Linked DNA regions of Magnetococcus marinus MC-1. The protein of the gene in region 1 binds, or shares a complex with, the protein of each later gene. Links are inferred from orthologs where the notes say so. Each region holds a gene or a part of one and is shown in the gene's direction. Other genes may lie near its edges.

What was found.
Region 2: the proteins of dnaG (region 1) and dnaB are in contact, whole or in part, in a crystal structure (PDB 2R6A), measured with the Geobacillus stearothermophilus proteins. The link is inferred for Magnetococcus marinus MC-1 from one-to-one orthologs. Residues at the interface, in WP_049624496.1 of Geobacillus stearothermophilus: Lys456, Leu457, Leu458, Pro459, Ala460, Asn463, Ala464, Leu467, Leu535, Leu536, Ile537, Ala538, Gln544, Glu545, Asp548, Tyr549, His552; in WP_033016901.1 of Geobacillus stearothermophilus: Ser13, Glu15, Ala16, Gln18, Glu91, Leu92, Asp94, Ala95, Val96, Pro97, Thr98, Ala99, Ala100, Asn101, Tyr104, Tyr105, Ile108.

The regions. Positions count from the first base shown.
Region 1 is NC_008576.1:1,006,515-1,015,015, reverse strand. What follows is about bases 5,585-8,501. They hold dnaG (DNA primase), read left to right. Parts: upstream 5,585-6,041; coding sequence 6,042-7,961; downstream 7,962-8,501. Other genes in these bases: rpoD (RNA polymerase sigma factor RpoD), read left to right, coding at 8,019-8,501; MMC1_RS04115 (GatB/YqeY domain-containing protein), read left to right, coding at 5,590-6,033. Outside these bases: MMC1_RS04135 (FecR family protein), read right to left, coding at 1-1,920; MMC1_RS04130 (polysaccharide biosynthesis/export family protein), read right to left, coding at 2,190-2,744; MMC1_RS04125 (outer membrane beta-barrel protein), read right to left, coding at 2,905-4,089; MMC1_RS04120 (Rieske 2Fe-2S domain-containing protein), read right to left, coding at 4,415-5,050. UniProt on the Escherichia coli protein: RNA polymerase that catalyzes the synthesis of short RNA molecules used as primers for DNA polymerase during DNA replication.
Region 2 is NC_008576.1:287,725-298,549, forward strand. What follows is about bases 1,739-4,671. They hold dnaB (replicative DNA helicase), read left to right. Parts: upstream 1,739-2,426; coding sequence 2,427-3,917; downstream 3,918-4,671. Other genes in these bases: radC (RadC family protein), read right to left, coding at 1,739-2,296. Outside these bases: MMC1_RS01340 (DUF3551 domain-containing protein), read left to right, coding at 48-377; MMC1_RS01345 (substrate-binding periplasmic protein), read left to right, coding at 426-1,514; more of radC, read right to left, coding at 1,571-1,738; alr (alanine racemase), read left to right, coding at 5,336-6,526; MMC1_RS01365 (hypothetical protein), read right to left, coding at 6,523-6,711; MMC1_RS01370 (ABC transporter substrate-binding protein), read left to right, coding at 7,332-8,327; MMC1_RS01375 (hybrid sensor histidine kinase/response regulator), read left to right, coding at 8,341-10,825. UniProt on the Escherichia coli protein: The main replicative DNA helicase, it participates in initiation and elongation during chromosome replication. Travels ahead of the DNA replisome, separating dsDNA into templates for DNA synthesis.

The DNA.
Region 1 (8,501 bases):
TGCCACTGCGATGGCAACGGCACTGCGTTTATTGGTCTGCGTCACGGCTGCTGCCACCGAGGCCATATTTTGCGCACCAGCCTCTTTAACCACAGCCCCTGCAATGGCCGCTGCTTGCTCCGGTGCCACGCTGGCGACGGCCGCCGCAACCTTAGCGGCATCAGCCCCCCCCACCGTTTTGGCCACAGCCCCCGCCACCGCTGCGGCATTCTGCGCACCTGCCGACTGCGTGACCGCTGCGGCAATATTGCCCCCTTGGCCTTTGGCCTGTTGGGTCACAGCGGCGGCGATGGCCGCCGCTTGGCCACCTGCCACTTTAGCCACCGAGGCCGCCACCAATGCCGCAGAACCTTCCCCAGCAACGCGCGTTACCTCAGCAGCGACCGCAGCGGCCTGCACTGGCCCCGCGGCTTGTGCAACCGAAGCCGCCACCTGTGCGGCCTGATTGGGATTACTGACCGCAGCCACCTGACCGGCTACCGCCACCGCCGATTGGGGTGCCGCCGCTGCCGCTGCGGCGGCCACTTGGGAAGCGGCGGCGCTCTGCTGGGCGGCGGGCAAACCTGTCACCGCTGCACTGGCCACATCCCCTGCTACCGCAGGATAAGCTTTGGCTGCCACGGCGGCCAACTCAATCGCAGAGGCCGTATTATCGGTTTTTCCTGGTACCGACAAGGCACTCTGCACAATGACTTGCACCAGCGCTTTGGCGATGGTCAATTCGGTTTGCCCCGTCGCTTGCACCGCATTGCCCACCACTTTACCCACTTCTTTAGCATCGGTGGCGGTTGCCGCAGTTGAGCGGATAATGGCATCGGTCGATTGGCTCTGATTGCTCTGCTGGGCTGCCTTTTGGTTGGCCACGCTTTGACTTAATATCTGCGCTGCCTGAGGGTTAGCCGCCTGTACCTGCGCCACAAACGCCTGCTGCGCCGCACTTAACGCCTCCCCTGGCCCACGGGGCGAGAGCAGACCCAACTCCGCTGCTTGACGCAGCATGGTCAAGGCTTGCGCCACCCCTTGCGCATGCGCGCTGCTTACAAACGAGAGGGTCAATTTTTCAGCCCATGCGGCATCCCAGCCATGCCCAGCCGCCAGGGCTAACCGCTTTAGCTGCTGCATTAGGCGATTATCCGATTGGGTCGGCGCGGAGGGCACAAGCCCTTCTGTCTCCCCTTCAACTGGATTAGCAAGACCCAACTGCTGATAGAGCGGCAAACGACTAGCCCGCGCATCCTCCTCCAGCATCTCTTTGGTAAAGCCCTGTTGCGACTCTTTACTGTTATCACCCAATTGCGCCTGAATCTCTTGCAACAGGCTGGATGTCATCTCTAACGGCATCTGCGCCGGTGGCATAGGTCCGTTACCCTGCATACTTGCGCTGCTCTGCCCCTGTTTGATCTCTTGAGCCCCCTTAGCATTGCTCATTACCCCGCGACCATCGGACAAAAACGCAAACACCGGCGCATCAGGGGCAATCAATCCTTCTAATGCGGTCCCCCGCACACCCATAGAGGCCACAGGTGTGTTAATTTTGACATCCTGGCGTTTTACCTTAAAACCAGAGAGATAACGGTAAGCGCCTTGGTGGACTTTAACCAGCTTGGTGGTCTGGCTATCCACAGGGCTAAAGGCAAACTTTTGCAGCTCCAACGCCCCATCTGGCCCCAGTGTAAGAGAGGACCCATCACGAAAACGGATCGTCACCTTTGCCCCTTCCCCTGTACGGATGGTCTGGTGGGCAAACAGCTTTTCGCCAAATTTGGCCCGTCTAGCCTCTCCTTGCTCAACAATCTCAACATTTTTTACCGACAGCGCAATGCGGCCCACATGCACGGGCTCAGCCCGACTTTCCCGCACGGGCAGCAACAGCACCATGGAAAAAAACAGCAGCGGTGTAATCCATCGATAAACCTGCATCGGTTCCCCCTTAAAACGGGTTGCTCACCTAGTGATCCCTCTACCATCAAGGCCGCCCGCAAACACAAGCCACCCCTTGGACAAATATACCGACCTAACCCTTGGTGACGCCCCCACCAGCAAGAGTTACCCATAAATCACCATACCCCACCATCATAACCCATTCAACCAAACAGGGGTTACGTCATTTTGGCACTTCTCCCACCAGACTCTGCACAAAAAAAGGGGGCTTACGCCCCCTTTTTGCCAACTTATCGTGCCCATACGGCTCACCAAAACCCTTCTGGAACCGTAATGATATCATCTGGATAGACCTGATCATCCAACCCAATGGGTTGCTCTTTGTGGCTCTTATCGCCACTTCGTATGACGGTCATGCGCTTTTCATCGGCGCGATCTGAAAATCCCCCGGCCAAGGCAACCACTTTGCGCACCGTCAAACCAGGGCGGTAGGGATAGCCACCCGAGCTGTTGACCTCGCCGTTAATAAACAGGGTGCGATAGTTCAGGATAGCGACTGAAACGAGGGGTTTTTTCAGGTAGCCATCCACCAAGATGCGATACAGGCGCTTCTCCAAATCCTGAATCGACAACCCAGCCACCTGGATATCACCAATAAAAGTGTAGGATATTTTACCGTCCGGTGCGACCTGGGCCTCCATGCTAAGATCCGGCTCACCATGGACGCTGATCTGAATTTTATCCCCTGGTCCAAGCTGATAGTTGGACCGTAGGCCCTCACTCCAAGCTGACGCCGCCAGCATCGAGCCTGTCAGCAACATGACGCAACAGAGGACAAGTGCTGATTTCAACCCGCCACGCATACCTCACCCCTTACCCGTACCCTATTTTCTACAGAGATTACCCGCGATTACAGGCCACCCTTCTTCCCCTATGAAAGAGGTGTGGATGAACGACACCAGCGACGTTCACTCCAGAGCAAGCCCCGCGCAAACACCATGGTCTATGGGCATTTTGACGCGCTTACAGGCCGCCTTCAAGGGAAAGTAGAAACTGATTATTTTTATAGGAACTGCTCGCTTCACTCGACTTTTTATCGGTCATGGAATAGGTACCATTTACGCTCACCCATTTGGGGAACTGATAGCTAAAGCCCGTGCTCATGGTCCAGGTATCATCCTCACGCTGCGTATTGTAACTACTCTGGGCCAGCTTGATCTCCCCATTAACTGAGAGGAAACTACGCAGAGAATGTTTCAGCGAAAGTGAGCTCGTGGTGTCAATATAGTGGATTCCCGTGGTGCCACCCTCAGCAAAACTCCGATTGACGTTCAGATCCACATCGGTGCGTGACGTAGGACTCCAGGTCAACCCCCCTTGAAAACCGTAGGTCTGCGCATCGGAGCCGGGATCATCGGCATAGCGCTTATCCAACCAGTTGACATCAAGCTTGGCATTGAGCTGAGCACGCGCTTTCCAGCTGAAACCCACCCCATACTTCATACCGATATTATCCCGCAGCAGCGCTGCATCGTCATAGACGTGACGCTGAAACTCAGAGTGCACGTTCACATCGGTTTTGGGTGCCAGCGACAAGCGTAATTTAGCGGCGAAGGTATCCCAAAAACGCCCGACGCTTTCCTGGGTATCCACATCATGGGCAACCGAAAGCTCGGCACGATAGCGGTTATAGGTGTAGTTACCGCCCAGTTTGCCGCCGAAGGTATTGTACTTAGCTGGAACCTGCGAAGCGGTTAAACCACCGGTGTCGGGCTGGCCACGGCTGGAGTGGGTCGATTTGACATAAGCCTGGGCGTGCAACTTAACCCGTTTGCTGGGCTCCATATCCATTTTTAGTGTCAAGCTGTTGTCGGCATAATCCTCAAGCTTGCGCTTCATGTGCCGCGCGATGTCCGACTTGGCTTCCAGGGAGATTGCCAACTTACGCCAATGGGTCTTCAACGTGACCACCGGCGTCAATTTGACGATGGAGTCAGAAACGTGATCATTCTGAGTTTTTAACAGGTTATCTTCATAACTGTAGGCAGCGGTCAATTTGGGTGTAACCCTAAAGATCCCGACAGGAATACCCCGCGCTCCGCGTTCTGCACGCAGATCTCCCAGAAGACTCCACACCAGCAGCAGCAAAAACAGCGTAATGCCTGCGGTGTAGCGCTGTCCGGAGCTATGTTTAAGCGCGGATTGCATCTTGTGGGTTAGCCCTTCACGGGTAATGGACAGAAACCCTGCCCCGTTAATTCAGGCTTTGCTCAACCGTGGCTTGCAACGCCAAGTTTTAACAAAACCAGTGTGCTTCTGACAGATTTTGAAATGCTCCTAACCTTATGCAACAGTCAGGCCAATCTAAACAAAACCTCCACACGTCGCCAACAAGACGCGCCACCCTACAAGACGCAATAACCAAACCACCTTTTGCCACAATCCCTTTAAAAAAAACAAAAAGAGGGCGCCCCTTACAGAGTCGCCCTCTCTATTAATGACTACTTGCCCGTCATTATCCACACTTGGCGCGTTACGCGACCCGCACCAGACCATCCTCAACCACTACCGAAACAGGGAACAGACCGGGTTTGCCCTGAGGATCTGGCTCGGTACAGGCCCCACTTTCCAGATCAAATACCCAGTTATGCACACGACACTCGACCTGTTGACCATGATCCACCCCTTCGCAGAGGGATGTTTTTGCATGGGGGCAACGGCTTTGCCATACTTTGACGTTCTGCTCGCTGGCGCGATAAACAATCAAATTGCCGTCACCATAGGCCACACAGGTCATTTTTTGCAGGGGAAAATCCTCCACATTGCCCAGCACACTGTCGGGGAGCGCTTGTTTTTGGTCCCCTTCTACCTCTGGCACCAGATCCAGATCCCGCAGCACTTGGATGGCATCCAACACTTTATTAAGACCCGCCGCAGGAAAAGCCATAAGCACGGCATCCAAAATTTCCTCTTTACTGGCCCCTGCCTTGAGCGCCTTGGGCGCGTATTGACGCAAGCCCCGCTCAGTACCCACGCTTACTTTGGTGACGATCTGAATTAAACAACGGGTCTTATCATCCAGCGCCTGCACACTCTCTTTATAGAAGGTCAACAGACTGGTCGCTGCCGCTGGACGGGCAGCCGCTAAATAACGTAACGCTTTAGACATAACACTCTCCGGTAAAAAGCTTGCGCCCAAAGAAGAACCTTCGCATGGGCATACGCCTTTTTTTCTAGTTGATGAGGGAGGATCGCCAATCGGGCCGCTCACCGGCCCGCACTCGATATGACACAAACACAACCCCCTACCACGCAAAGCGGTAGAGGGCCAAAAAACAGAATGTCAACCTTTTATTTTGATCGCGCTCATGGTAACACTTGACAAACCAACAAGCGCCCGCCAGAATCTCTCGACCTGCGTATCTGAACTTTTTACGCTTGGTTCTTAATGCAGCCATACACACCGCCACCCCGAGGCGCAGGATCGCACCTCAATCAATGACGCTCTATACGGAACAGAGCAACCGACCAGGGACTCGGCACCCTTACCGGGCAACCGAAGGCTCAAGCCAGCTTTTATCGCACGAAACATTCTGGAAATCCAGCCTCCAACCACTTGGCCTGTGCTGAACAGCGGCACACAGCCCTTTGCACAGCTCGGTTGCAGGGCCTATTTTTTAATTGATCGCTTCAGTTTAAGGAAGAACCATGAGCATTCAAACGCAACTCAGCGAACGTATGAAAGATGCCATGCGTAGCAAGGATACCGCCACCCTGTCGGCGTTGCGCATGCTCAAAGCCGCCCTGCTTAACGAAGAAAAATCGGGCAAGGGGGAGATCAGTGACGCGGATGCCATTCGCATCATCCGCAGCCAGATCAAACAGCGTGGCGACTCTGCCGCTGCCATGCGCGAGGGCAACCGTGAAGAGGCCGCGGCTAAAGAAGAAGCCGAAGCTGCCATTTTACAGAGCTTTCTGCCTGAACCTCTAAGTGATGCTGAGATGGTGGCATTGGTTGATCAAGCTGTTACGGCAACCGGTGCAGAGAGCCTCAAGCAGATGGGCGGGGTGATGGCTTGGTTAAAATCCCATAGCGATGACCGTGCGGATTTTAGCCAACTATCAGCCATGGTTAAAAGTCGTTTGGGTTAGTTGCCTCGGTGGCCTATTTTCCAGACACTTTCCTTGATCAGCTCAAGGAGCGGGTAGACATCGTTGATGTCATTGAGCGCCAGCTTCCTTTAAAAAAACAGGGGCGCAACTGGATTGGCCTGTGCCCTTTTCATCATGAAAAGAGCCCCTCTTTTTCGGTGAACCAAGAGAAGGGCTTTTATAAGTGTTTTGGGTGCGGTGCCAGTGGTGATGCCATTAAGTTTGTCCAGCAAACCCGTGGCATCCCCTTTGAAGAGGCGATCCGCGAACTGGCCGCTCAGGCGGGCTTGCCACTACCCCAGGAGCAACGTCAAAATCCCGCCCAGGCCCAAGCTAAGGAAAAACGGGATCGGCTACGTGCTCTGTTGGAAGAGAGCAAACGCTTTTTCCAAGGCCAGCTCCGTGCCCCCAATGGTGGGCTGGCTCGGGCCTATCTACAGCGCCGGGGGTTAACCGCAGAGACCATCTCCAGCTATGAGCTAGGGTTTGCACCGGCGGGCTGGCGAAATTTGCTGGATTTTTTTGGCGGTGGCGACAGCGCCATTGAATTGATGCTGGAAGCAGGTCTGCTGGTTAAAAAAGAGGATGGCAGCGTTTACGACCGTTTTCGTAACCGTATTATCTTTCCGATTCTCGACAGTCGCGGACGCTGCATCGCCTTTGGCGGTCGAGTACTGACCGATGAGAAGCCCAAATACATCAACTCGCCCGAGACGCCTCTCTATAATAAAAGCGAGGTTCTTTACGCCCTCAATCGCGCCCAAGAGCGTTGGAGCCGTGGAGAGATGGCGTTGGTGGTCGAGGGCTACATGGATGCGGTGATGCTGGCCGAGCACCATTTAACCGGCACAGTAGCGACCTTGGGAACCGCTGTGACGGAGCAGCATCTTAAACTATTATGGCAACGCACCAATCGCATTATTTTTTGCTTTGATGGTGACGCTGCGGGGCGACGGGCCGCATGGCGGGCGCTGGAGCGTGGTTTACAGGGCTTGCAGGCCGACCGTCACATGCAGTTTTTATTTTTGCCGGAGGGCGAGGATCCTGACTCCTTGGTGCAAAAGGAGGGGGTGCAACGCTTTAAAGAGCGGGCAAATGGGGCTTATAGCCCTATGCAGCTTATGCATAAAGTCATGGGGGAACAGCTGGATCTGTACACACCAGAAGGTCGGGCTGCGGCGGTGCATCGCATGCGCCCGCTGATTACCAGCGTGGCAGACCCGGTTTTACGGCAGCTCTATGCGGATGATTTAGGCCACAAGCTGGGGGGGGTCAGTGGTGCTCAGCTGCTCTATGGCGGAGAGTCTCCCGCACCCGCTACACCGGCATGGCCAGGGTCTACACCCTATGGCGAGGGTCATGCACCCAGATTTCCGGTTAGAAGTGGGGGTTCCCGCCGCGCGGAGTGGCGCAACACGATTAAAAACCGGGGGGGTTGGCAACCTGCGCAAAAGCCTAGCTGGGAGCAAGAGGTCTCTTCGCTGTTGTTGGGTGGAGAGGTCAGGGGACGGGATTTTGAGCAAGCACTCTTAGCGCAACTGCTCAATGATCCACGTTTGCTACTGGAACATCAGGAAACTTTAAGCACGATTCAGCTGAAAAACACTCAACTAAATCAGTTATTGACCGAACTGTTGGAAGTGGGACCTGATTTGCAGCACTTGGATCAACCTTTTTCCATAGACCAACTGAAGGATGGTCAATCAGCACAGCTGGCAAGACGCATTCTGTTGGAGGAACAGACCCCTTTAGACGACCCTGCGCGGGAGCTTGAGGGGTGCATGAAAACCGATCAACTTCGCCAATTGCAACAAGAAATGGTCGCAGTCAACGCCCGTATACGGCAAGGCAACGCAGAGACCTTCAAAAAGGACTTTGACCACCTTATGCAGTTAAAGAAGGATATGGATCGGCTTAAACAGCGATAGCAGGGGTCTCTATCGCTGACATTCGGCAAACACCGTGTAATGGACGGAAAAAGTAACATGGCCGAGGATACCAAACGCGAAGACATGAAAAAGCTCATCGCCCGTGGCAAAGAGCGGGGATTTTTGACCTATGATGAGGTCAACGATGTGCTACCCAATGACATGACCTCTGCGGAGGATATGGAAGATGTTGTTGGTCTCCTAGACAACATGGGCATCGATCTTATTGATGATGAACGAGAAGAAGGGGCGCGTCCGAAGAGCCGCCCAGCAGCCGGTATCGGCAATCTCGACAGTCTAGATGACGATGTTGATGAGGAGATTCTTGGCATCTCCGACTTTGATAGCGAGGATGATGAGAGTGACGATGAAGATGGCCTGCGCAGTGATGGTGCCATCGAAGATATCGACTTAGGCAAGACTGATGATCCTGTACGCATGTATTTGCGTGAGATGGGCTCCGTTGAGTTGCTGACCCGTGAGGGTGAGATCGCCATTGCCAAGCGAATTGAGGAAGGCTGCAATGAGGTGATTGCCACC
Region 2 (10,825 bases), 720 kb from region 1 along the record:
GGCGGTTGCGGGTAAGGCCGTTTTACCAACGCTAAAGGAGTAGAGAGATGCGTCCATTAACCCTGGTGGGGTTGGTTATGGCCCTGTTGGTGGGGATCGTTCCCCAGGCACGGGCCGGGCAGGGGTTGTACTGTCTACATGGGGATGCGGGCATACATTGTGTGTATGCTTCGTTTACTGCCTGTATGGCGGCGGCGGCGGGCAGCCATGGAGAGTGCAAGTTAAATCAAAACGGTATGCTTAAACCCGTCGGCGGGGCTCCCTACTGTATTGCTGAAAAGTGGCGGGTGCACTGTATCTATCCCAGTATGGAGAGTTGCATGGTACAAGCCATGGCGCGTCGTGCCCAGTGTGTGCCTAATCCAAACCAGCACTAAGTTATGGTTACTGAGACACCGCCCATTTCGCACCGCCTGGATCGTCTTTTGACGCGATTTGTAGTAGGCGTAGCTCTGCTGCTGCTGTTTGGGTTGGGCGTGCGTATGATGCCCCTGTTTAAAGTGAAGGTGGGTGAGGTAACCAGCCTATTGAGCGACACGGGGCTAGAGGTCTCTTTTGAGGTTTGCATGCCCTTGTACGGTCCTGCACCGGATAGAGATGATTTGCGCGTACGAGAGGCCGTTCGGGGCCGGATTATGCAGACCATGCGCAGAGAGGCATCGGTCAAAGATCCTGCCTATTGGCGGGTCAGTACGTTGGATTTACATGGGGCTAAGGGTAACAACCGCTGTCAGGTGGTACTGGCGGTTTTGACCCCCCGTCCGGCGGGTTTAGCGCCTGTGGGGGGGCGTGGGGTTGATGAGCTTTTTGAAGTTGGGCGGGTACTACGTATGGCGCTGCATGAGGGGTCGGGTAATGTCGCCCATCTGGATCGCACAACCGGGCGTTGGGAAGGCATTATCCCCGAGTTGGGGCGCGGGATAGCACGGCAAGATCGGGCTGAGGGTGAGGTGCTGTTTGTTGAGATGAAGTCGGTGGATGCGTTATTGGATGCTGTGCGATTTGGTATTGCCGATGTGGCGGAGGGTCACATAGCCTACACAGAAGAGCGCGATGAGCAGTTCTATTTGAGCAATGCTTATTTGGATACCGGGCTAATGTTGGGCAGTTTTGAGAGTGAGGATGCGCAAAAGCTGGTTGAAAAACGTAATATTAACAATGGGCGCATCAAACTGGTGGTGGTCAAACAGAGCCTTGCAGCGGAGCTGGCACGGGGACGTTTTCCCCGAGCGGTGATCCACTATGTGGAGAGCGTGGAGGGGATCCCGCAAAAGGTCCATTGGTTGCGGGAGCGGTTTCAGAATCCCCTTAATCGCATTCTGTTTTTGACGGATGAGATCATTGCGTTAGGTTGGCACGAAACGGTGCCACTGGCGTTGAACAACACCCCTTTATTGACCGAAGATCATTATATTTTAGCCACCTGGAACGCCGCCCTACAGGCGCAGGCCAACCACTATTTACAGAATCATCCCATCCAAGAGAGCTACCGTATTGCCGTGCGTGGTAAATAGGGCTGCTGTTGGTTTGTTCAGGAAATAGCCGAGATAACGGCTTGTAGATACTTGGTTTAGCGAACCCGTTGTTTGGGCATCATGCCTGCGCTGGCAAAACTAAAAACCTTCTCTCCTGCAATAATCAGATGATCCAGCACCTGCACATCAATGGGATTGAGCGCCTGCATTAAATGGCTGGTTAGCAAGATGTCATCCTGCGAGGCTTTGGGATTACCCGAGGGGTGGTTGTGGGCCAAAATAACATGGGCGGCTTTGTGACGTATGACCAACTCGACCACTTGTCTGGGGTGCACGTGGGCTTGGCGTATGGTGCCTTCGGTGACGAGGGCCGGAAAGAGCAGCCGACACTGGGCATCGAGGCAGAGCACATAAAAGACCTCTTCGGTACGTCCGGCCATTAAGGGCACAAGGTAGTCACGCACGTTATCGGCACGGTTTAGGGGGGTTTTATTGCGTGTGGCGGCATCATGTTGGTAGCGTCGGGTGAGGGCGGGCAGCATGGTAATAAAGAGTGCGGCGGTTTCGCCCATACCTTCGACCGTGGCTAAATCCACGGGGTCGGCCTCCATCACGGCGGAGAGAGAGCCAAAGCGTTGCATGAGGCGGTGGGCGATGGGGTTGGTATCGCGGCGGGGCAGGGCGTAGAACAGGGCCAATTCCAAAATTTGATGATCTTCAAAGCCGTCTAAGCCCTCTTGGGCAAAGCGATTGCGCAGCCGGTCACGGTGACCGCCGTGCAGCTTGGTTTTTGTCGTTTTTTTAGGATTTTCTTGGGCCATTTGCTTATGCAGTCGCTTGGCTTACAATGGAAAGGGCGATGATTGAGCGGCCCATTGTAAAACGGATAGCCAACCTATTGCATGGTTTTTTGCGTAGGGGGGTTACCGTCATTGAGAGAGAAGGTAGAGCATGGAAGAGAGCCCCCCGTTTAGGGACGAAGCGCCCCCCCCTATGGATGAGCCATTCTATGCTGAGGAGGGGCTGCATGAGGCTGGTTTGCATGGGCAAGCGATGGCGATGGAGCCGTTAAACAGTGGTTCGCCGCTGGGGCAGGATCCGGATGCGCCGAAGAAGCGGGCCACATGGTCGCGTGAGGCGGAGCAGTCGGTTTTGGGGGCGATTTTACTGGATAACCATGTCATGGATTCGGTGGCGGATGCCCTGGATGTCGATGATTTTTACATGGGTGCGCATCGTAAGATTTATCAAGCGATGTTGGATCTGTTGGAGCGGGGCGAGCCGCTGGATCCGGTGGTTATTCGTCAATATTTAGAGCGTTCGGATGAGTTGGATTCGGTGGGGGGTCCGGTTTATCTGGCGGAGTTGTTGAATACGGTACCCACAGCGGCCAACGCCAAGGCGTATGCGCGCATGGTGCGGGACAAGGCGTTATTACGGGGTTTGGCGCAGACGGCGACGGAGGTGGTGGAGCGGTGTCACACCAGTGAAGCGCCGGTGGATCAGATTTTGGAGGAGGCGGAGCAGAAGATTTTTCAGTTGGGGGAGTCCAAGGATAGCCGTCGTTCGACTTATCATGATATGCGTTCGATTATGGTCCCGGTTTTTGAGAAAATTGAGCTGCTTATGGAGCAGCAGAAGGCTGTGACGGGGGTAGCCACGGGATTTATTGATTTGGATCAGCAGTTGGCGGGGTGTCAGCCGTCGGATTTGATTATTTTGGCGGGGCGTCCATCCATGGGCAAGACGGCGTTGGCGATGAACATAGCGGCCAATGCGGCGTTGCATCATCGGGAGGCGGTGGGGGTTTTTTCGTTGGAGATGTCTAAGGAGCAGTTAGCGATGCGTATGTTAGCCTCTGAGGCGAGGATGGATGCGCAGGCGATGCGGATTGGCAAGATTGCGACGAGTGATTATCAAAAATTAACCAACACGGCGACGTTATTGTCGGAGGCTCCCATCTATATTGATGATACGCCGGCGATTTCCATTACGGCGTTGCGGGCGAAGGCGCGACGGTTAAAGCGGGACAAGGGGTTAAAGTTAATAGTGGTGGACTATTTACAGTTGATGCGGGGGAGCAGCAACACGGATAATCGGGTTCAGGAGATTTCGCAGATTAGTCAGGGGTTAAAGGCGATTGCCAAGGAGATGTCGGTACCGGTGATTGCATTGTCGCAGTTATCGCGTTCGGTGGAGCAGAGGCCGGACAAGCGGCCTATTTTATCGGATTTGCGGGAGTCGGGTAGTATTGAGCAGGATGCGGATGTGGTGATGTTTGTTTTTCGTGAGGAGTATTACAAGCGGGAGGATATTGATTTAAAGGGCAAGGCTGAGGTTATTATTGCCAAGCAGCGGAATGGTCCGGTTGGTGTGGTTAAGTTAGCGTTTCAGAATCAGTTTACCCGTTTTGAGAATTTTGCCAATCGGCAGGAGTATTAGGTTGGTGGAGGTATAGAGGGTGATTTGAGCGTGGCAATGGAGGGGTCTTGAGTGCCTTTATGCCCAGGGAGTTTCATTATTAAAAGGGATTGGGGGGTCTGGGGGGAAGCTCTGCTTGCCCGCCCAGCGGGTGCAGGGCGGCGCCCTGCCGGGTCTGGGCAGCGCCCAGTGGGGTTCGGGGCGGAGCCCTGAGATCTTTTGACTTTTAAATCTTTTGATCTTTTGTAAAGCGGCGTACCGATGGAGCAATATTCGAGGGGTCTTGAGTGCCTTTATGTCCAGGGAGTTTCATTATTAAAAGGGATTGGGGGGTCTGGGGGGAAGCTCTGCTTGCCCACCCAGCGGGTGCAGGGCGGCGCCCTGCCGGGTCTGGGCAGCGCCCAGTGGGGTTCGGGGCGAAGCCCTGAGATCTTTTGACTTTTAAATCTTTTGATCTTTTTATTTTTTAAGCCCCGTACCGACGGAGCAAGGGTGCAGGGATTTTTTTAAGAGAGCAGGGGTTTTGTAGGGGCGCGGTACGGGGCGTAGGGTAGCGATGTCACGCGCCAGCGTGGCGGGCGGTTGGGCACATGGTGGCTGGAGTAAAAACCTGGGCACCCAGCCGCTGCTGGGGGAGTAAAACCGATACATTCCCCAACCACAGCCTAGACCTAACCCCCGCTGGGGCATTGGGCATCCCCTCTGGGCGATCCCTTGAAAAAAGCCTCAAGGGACCCCCCAGAGGGGATTAAAAGGCTGGCTCGCTGGTCGCTTACAGGCCAAAAAAACGGCCTGTAAGCTCCCCTAGCGAAGGGCGAGCCTAAAAGCAAAAAAGTCAAAAGATCAAAAGCAAAACCCTGGGGGAAGACAGAGAACTTCTCCCCCCAGACCCCCCTCAAACCTTTTTTTAATCATTAAAAGCCATACCATTGGGTGCGTAAGCAGGGGGAAAACGCAAAAAAGTCAAAAGATCAAAAGCAAAACCCTGGGGGAAGACAGAGAACTTCTCCCCCCAGACCCCCCTCAAACCTTTTTTTAATCATTTAAAAGCCATACCATTGGGTGCGTAAGCAGGGGGAAAACGCAAAAAAGTCAAAAGATCAAAAGCAAAACCCTGGGGGAAGACAGAGAACTTCTCCCCCCAGACCCCCCTCAAACCTTTTTTTAATCATTAAAAGCCATACCATTGGGTGCGTAAGCAGGGGGAAAACGCAAAAAAGTCAAAAGATCAAAAGCAAAACCCTGGGGGAAGACAGAGAACTTCTCCCCCCAGACCCCCCTCAAACCTTTTTTTAATCATTTAAAAGCCATACCATTGGGTGCGTAAGCAGGGGGAAAACGCAAAAAAGTCAAAAGATCAAAAACAAAACCCAGGGAGGAGACAGAAAACAACTCCCCACAACCTGCCAAAACACCCAAAGCCCATAGGGAAAAAAAGAATGCTACCTCCAACCCTGGCATACACCACCGCAAACCCTATGCAATGGACCCATCGCCCCACATGGTTGGAAATCGACCTCGCCGCCCTACGCCATAACCTCCGCCAAGCCCGCACCGCTACCGGACCCCAAGTCGCCCACTTTCCCGTCATCAAAGCCGACGGCTACGGCATCGGCGCCATCGCCGTCGCCCACACCCTCGAAGAAGAGGCCGACGGCTTCTGCGTGGCCCTGGTCGAAGAGGCCGAACAACTGCGCACCGCCGGAATTAATAAACGCATCATGCTCTTCTCAGGACTCTACCCCGGTCTAGAAGAACGCGCCATCCGCGCCCGTGTTGAACCCTTCCTCAGTGACGAAATCAACCTAAACGCTCTGTGGCAAGCCGCCAAATGCTACGGCCCAATCTCCGTGCATATCAAAATAGATAGCGGCATGGCCCGCCTCGGTTACCACCCCGAACACGTGCCGAGCCTATTAGATCAACTCGCCCATATGCCCGAACTTAAATTGGCCGGCCTGGTTTCTCATATGGCCTGTGCCGATGACCGTCACTCCCCCATCACCAATGCCCAGTTGGCGACCTTAAGCCCCATACTTGAACACCCCCTGGTTAAACAAACACAAGCCCAACTCTCCCTAGCCAACTCCGCAACCATCCTCGGCCACCCCAACGCCCACTACCAATGGGTACGCCCCGGTATTATGATCTACGGAGCCTCCCCCTTCTTTCCCCATACCAATGCCGCCAACGAAGGATTGCAACCCGTGGTGCGCTGGGTCACCCATATCCAACGCATTCACACCCTGGAAAAAGGTAAATCCCTTGGCTACGGCCACACCTTTACCGCCACACGCCCTACCCGTATCGCACAACTGCCCGTCGGCTACGCCGATGGCTATAACCGCCTGTGGAGTAATAAAGGTTCCGTGTTGATCGCAGGCCAACACTGCCCCGTGGTGGGGATCGTCTGCATGGATCAAATCGCCGTGGATATTAGCGATCTTCAAGGTGAGGTCAAACAGTGGGATGAAGCGGTACTACTGGGAAAACAACACAATGCTGAAATCACCCTGGAAAACTGGGCAACCGAACTTAAAACCATTCCATACGAAATCCTGACCCGCATTGGGCCAAGAGTGCCCCGACGCTACCGCGATGGTAGCATCCTGTCAGGCAGCTTTGGCTAAGCAATAATCGCCATCATCTCTTTCAACATATGGCGCTTTTTCAGAAGCCTAGCCAAACCATTTTCATGGTCCACCACCAGCTGCTCAAGTCCATCTTGGTGCTCGGCCATAAATTGATCAAGATCCAGTAAGCTCTGCTTTAAAGCCTCTACGGCATGCCTTTTACGCGCACCATCGGTATCCATGAGTAGACCCCTCATCAAAGCAAACTAGGTATCAAAACATAGTCCTGAAGCACTTCAACATATTCCGTTTATTGTATGTAAGATTCGTCAGATGGTCAAGAGCATGCTAAGAGTTAAAAGCATAATGATAGATAGGCTGTAAACGGTGCATCACGCAAAAGTGTGTCGGTAGCGGCTTTTTGTGTATCGCCCCCTTTGGTGTTGCCAGACAAAAAACCCAAATTTGCTTTGGCCTAAAGAGGGTCTTGGTGGATGGCCTTTGCCAAACAAGGCAGGCCGTAGCTATGGGCACAGGCCGTTAAATGACGCAATGCAATCCACTGGAAAGGGTTGTGCTGTAGAACGAAAACCAATAAAAGGGATATAAAAATGAATATAGATACAAAAATCATTGAAATGTAAAATTTTGTGACTTAGTGGCATAAAGATAATAAGAACAGGGATCAACTGGTTTTCTAAGGGTTTAAGTTGCGAACACAGGCTCAAAAAATGGATATTTCATACTGGTTGAGCTATATTACACTACCCATGTAAGCACAGTAAGGCCGTGCTGTGCCACAAATATTGGAGTAATGATAATGCGTCAGTTGAGTCAATAGCAGCCGTGCAAGGAGACGACCATGGAGAGACGTTTGCTGCGTGTTGCGTTGGTGCTGGTTGCGGTTGTGACCGGCAGCGTTTATTACACCTACCATAAAACGCCAGGTGCGCTGGATCCTGTGGGGACATTAAGCATTGCGGCTTCGAAGACGCTCTCCCCCACCTTGGTATGGCTGGCACATGACAAGGGGTTCTTTCAAAAAGCGGGTCTAGAGGTCACGCTTATACCCGCCGCGACGGGTAAAGTAGCGGGTGAGTCCCTACTCAATGGTCAGGCAGATCTGGCTGCCGCCACAGAGTTCCTTGCGCTACGTATGGTCAACACCCAGGCAGATTTACGGGTGCTGGGTACCTTGGCCTTTGTGCACCAGATGAAACTGATTGCCCTCAAAGAAAAGGGTATCCGTTCTGCGGTAGATTTAAAGGGTAAAAAAATAGGGGTACGCTTGGGTACCAACGGTGAATATTTTCTTGAGCGCTTATTGGCCCTTAATGGGTTAGACCAGCAAGCGATCCAGCGGGTTGATTTAAAACCTCAAGAAATGGCAGCCCGTTTGGCCCAGGGGGAGGTGGATGGCGTCATGATATGGCCTCCACTGGTGCAACAGATAGAAGGTCAGCTTGGGGATCGGGTGGTGTCGTTTGATGGGCAACCCGAGCAAGATTATTATTATGTGCTTATGGGGCTTGAGTCTTGGTTGCAAAAAAACCCTCTCAAAGCCGAGCGGGTTATGCTGGCTTTAACTCAGGCCGAGGCGTGGTTTAAGGCCAATCCCCAAGAGGGTGTCGCCTATATGGCTGGGCTGTTTGCACTCCCTCCCGCTCTGTTAGAAAAGGCGCTGGCTGATTATCACCTGGCGGTCACACTACCCCAATCCCTCCTAACCATGTTAGAGGCCGAAGCTCGCTGGCTAAGTAGCGTGGGACTGAGCAGACGAATGGATAATTATTTGCAAATCATGAGTCCGGGACCTTTAAAAAAAGTGGCTCCATCCATGGTAACCATAACACCATGAACGGTATGGGTTGATGAACATACGCTCAATTGTTTTTCTTTTTGGTTTCTCAGGATCAGCCATTCTTGCTGCGGGTATCTGGTCGTTTTCCGTGAGTTATGGGGAGGTAACGGCCCTGTTTCAACGACAAAACATCATAAGTCAGATCACGGACCAGGGCTACCGGTTGGCTCTGTTGACCAATGAAGTGCTCTTGCAGCGCGAGATCCGCGCAGAACAGCAATGGCTCAGTTTATATAGGATGCTTGAGCAGTTTTTGGAAAAAAATGCGGCGCAACTTACCCCTGTGCAATCCTATGTTCAAGGGATCCAACATAGCCTACAAAATTTACACCAGCTGTTTGAGCGCGTAACCGAAGGCTTTAAAATTGGCCCTTTAGAAGGAAATGCTTACCAAGCTCAGCAGCGCCTGTATCTGTTACAAATGTCGCAAATTTCCATCCGCATTGCCGAATTGCAAACGCGCTTGGGAGAGTTGACCAATATAAGCAACGATGCAGCAGAAAAAACCGCCGGCTCCTCTTACGAGGGGGTACTGTTTCAGTTTGGCCTGTTTCTGTTTGCTTTGATTCTCTATGCAGTGCTCGCCATACTCTTTTTCTATACCCGCCTGTTAGAACCCTTGAACCGCTTGCACAAGGGTATCCAACGCATTCAACAGGGAGATGTAAAACATCGGCCAAGCCATAGGGTTATGGATGAGTTGGGTGCGTTATTCGCCGCCTTTTCGCATCTGTTGGATGAACTACAGATCGCCATAACATATCGCAAAAACAATGAAGAGCACCTTAGACAGTTGCTCAAACTCAATGAAGAAGCCTCGCATTTAAGTGAACGAGAGCTGTGTGACCGTGGCCTTGGCATTGTGGTATCCCTAACCCAAAGTGAGGTTGGTTACCTGCATATGGTACATAGTGATCAAGAGACGCTCACACGGGTTACCTGGAACCACCCCCGCATGGCGCTGGGTCATGCCCTGGATGATGCGCTTGTTTTTCTCAACCAAGCGGGCGTTTTAACCGATTGGGCCGCGCGGGAAAAACCGATCATCCAAAATAACAAACCAAATTTTCAGGATGATCAAGAGGTTTCCGCAGATCGTTTTACTTTTTTTCGTCACCTGAGTGTACCGGTAATCGAGGGTAACAATGTACGTATGGTCATGGGGGTGGGCAACAAAGCAGAAGATTATAATCAAAATGATGTGCGGCAACTTCAAACGGTTGCCAACGAAGTCGGAAAATTTGTACAGCGTCGGCGTTCAGAAATTGCCTTGAGAATTGCCAGTGATGAAGCCTTAAAAGCCAATCGAGCGAAAAGTGACTTTTTAGCGGTCATGAGTCATGAAATTCGCACCCCCATGAATGCCATTATGGGTATGACCGAGCTATTGGAAGAGACGGAACTGACCACCATCCAGCGTAACTATCTCTCCATCTGCCGTTCTTCAGGTCAAAATTTGCTGCAACTGATCAACGATATCCTAGATATTTCCAAGGTGGAGGCCGGGCGTATGGAGGTCGCGGTTGCGCCTTTTCATTTGCACCGTATTATCCATGACGCCAACCAAGTCATTCTGTTTCGCGCCCAAGAGAAGGGCCTTAACCAGATTGTCTACATAGATCCTGCTGTGCCAACCATTCTTCTTGGAGATCAGGCACGCATCCGCCAGATTTTAATCAATTTTTTAGGAAATTCGGTTAAATTTACCCAATCTGGCACCATTGCGACATTGGTCACCACGCGCGCCCATGCCAATAAGGAAGATCAACTGGTGATTCACGTGGTCGACACGGGCATAGGTATTGAACAATCGGAGCAAGAAGCGATTTTTAAGGCGTTTCATCAAGTTGATTCCTCCAACCAGCGCCAACAAGGTGGTACTGGCTTAGGTTTGGCGATCTGTTTAAAGCTGGTTGCCTTGATGCAAGGTTCGGTCAGTTTAAGTAGTAGAGCGGGCAAGGGCAGCACCTTTACCTTAACGTTGCCGCTAACGGTTGCACCGGCCGAGCAGATCCAATCGCTTAAAGTGGAGCGGGGATTGACGGGCTACCATATGGTGATCTGGCATACCCACCCCATCAGCACGCTCTACATTGAGGAGATGTTCAAGGAGCGGGGGGCAAAGGTACGTAGCTGTAACCAGTCCATGACGTTGGCCAACTGTGCCATTCAGGGGGATGCGGTTTTAGCAACGACCGATATGATGATTATCCATTACCATGAAGAGGATAAAACCAACCCGCTGGAGCTCATAAACACGATTCGATCCGAACAAAGTCTGCATGAAATCCCCGTTCTGGTTTATGGGCGCTGTTATGATCCCGCCCTGCTAAAACAGCTTAACCAGTTGGGGGTGCGCTTTTTGCCAGAGAGTCTGATGCAGGATGTTCTGTGCGAACAAATCGTGACAGAGCTCAGTAAAAGACCCCGGTCAGCGGTAACATCGGGCCAGGGGGGTACTCTGCCCATGCATATTTTACTGGTGGACGATAGTC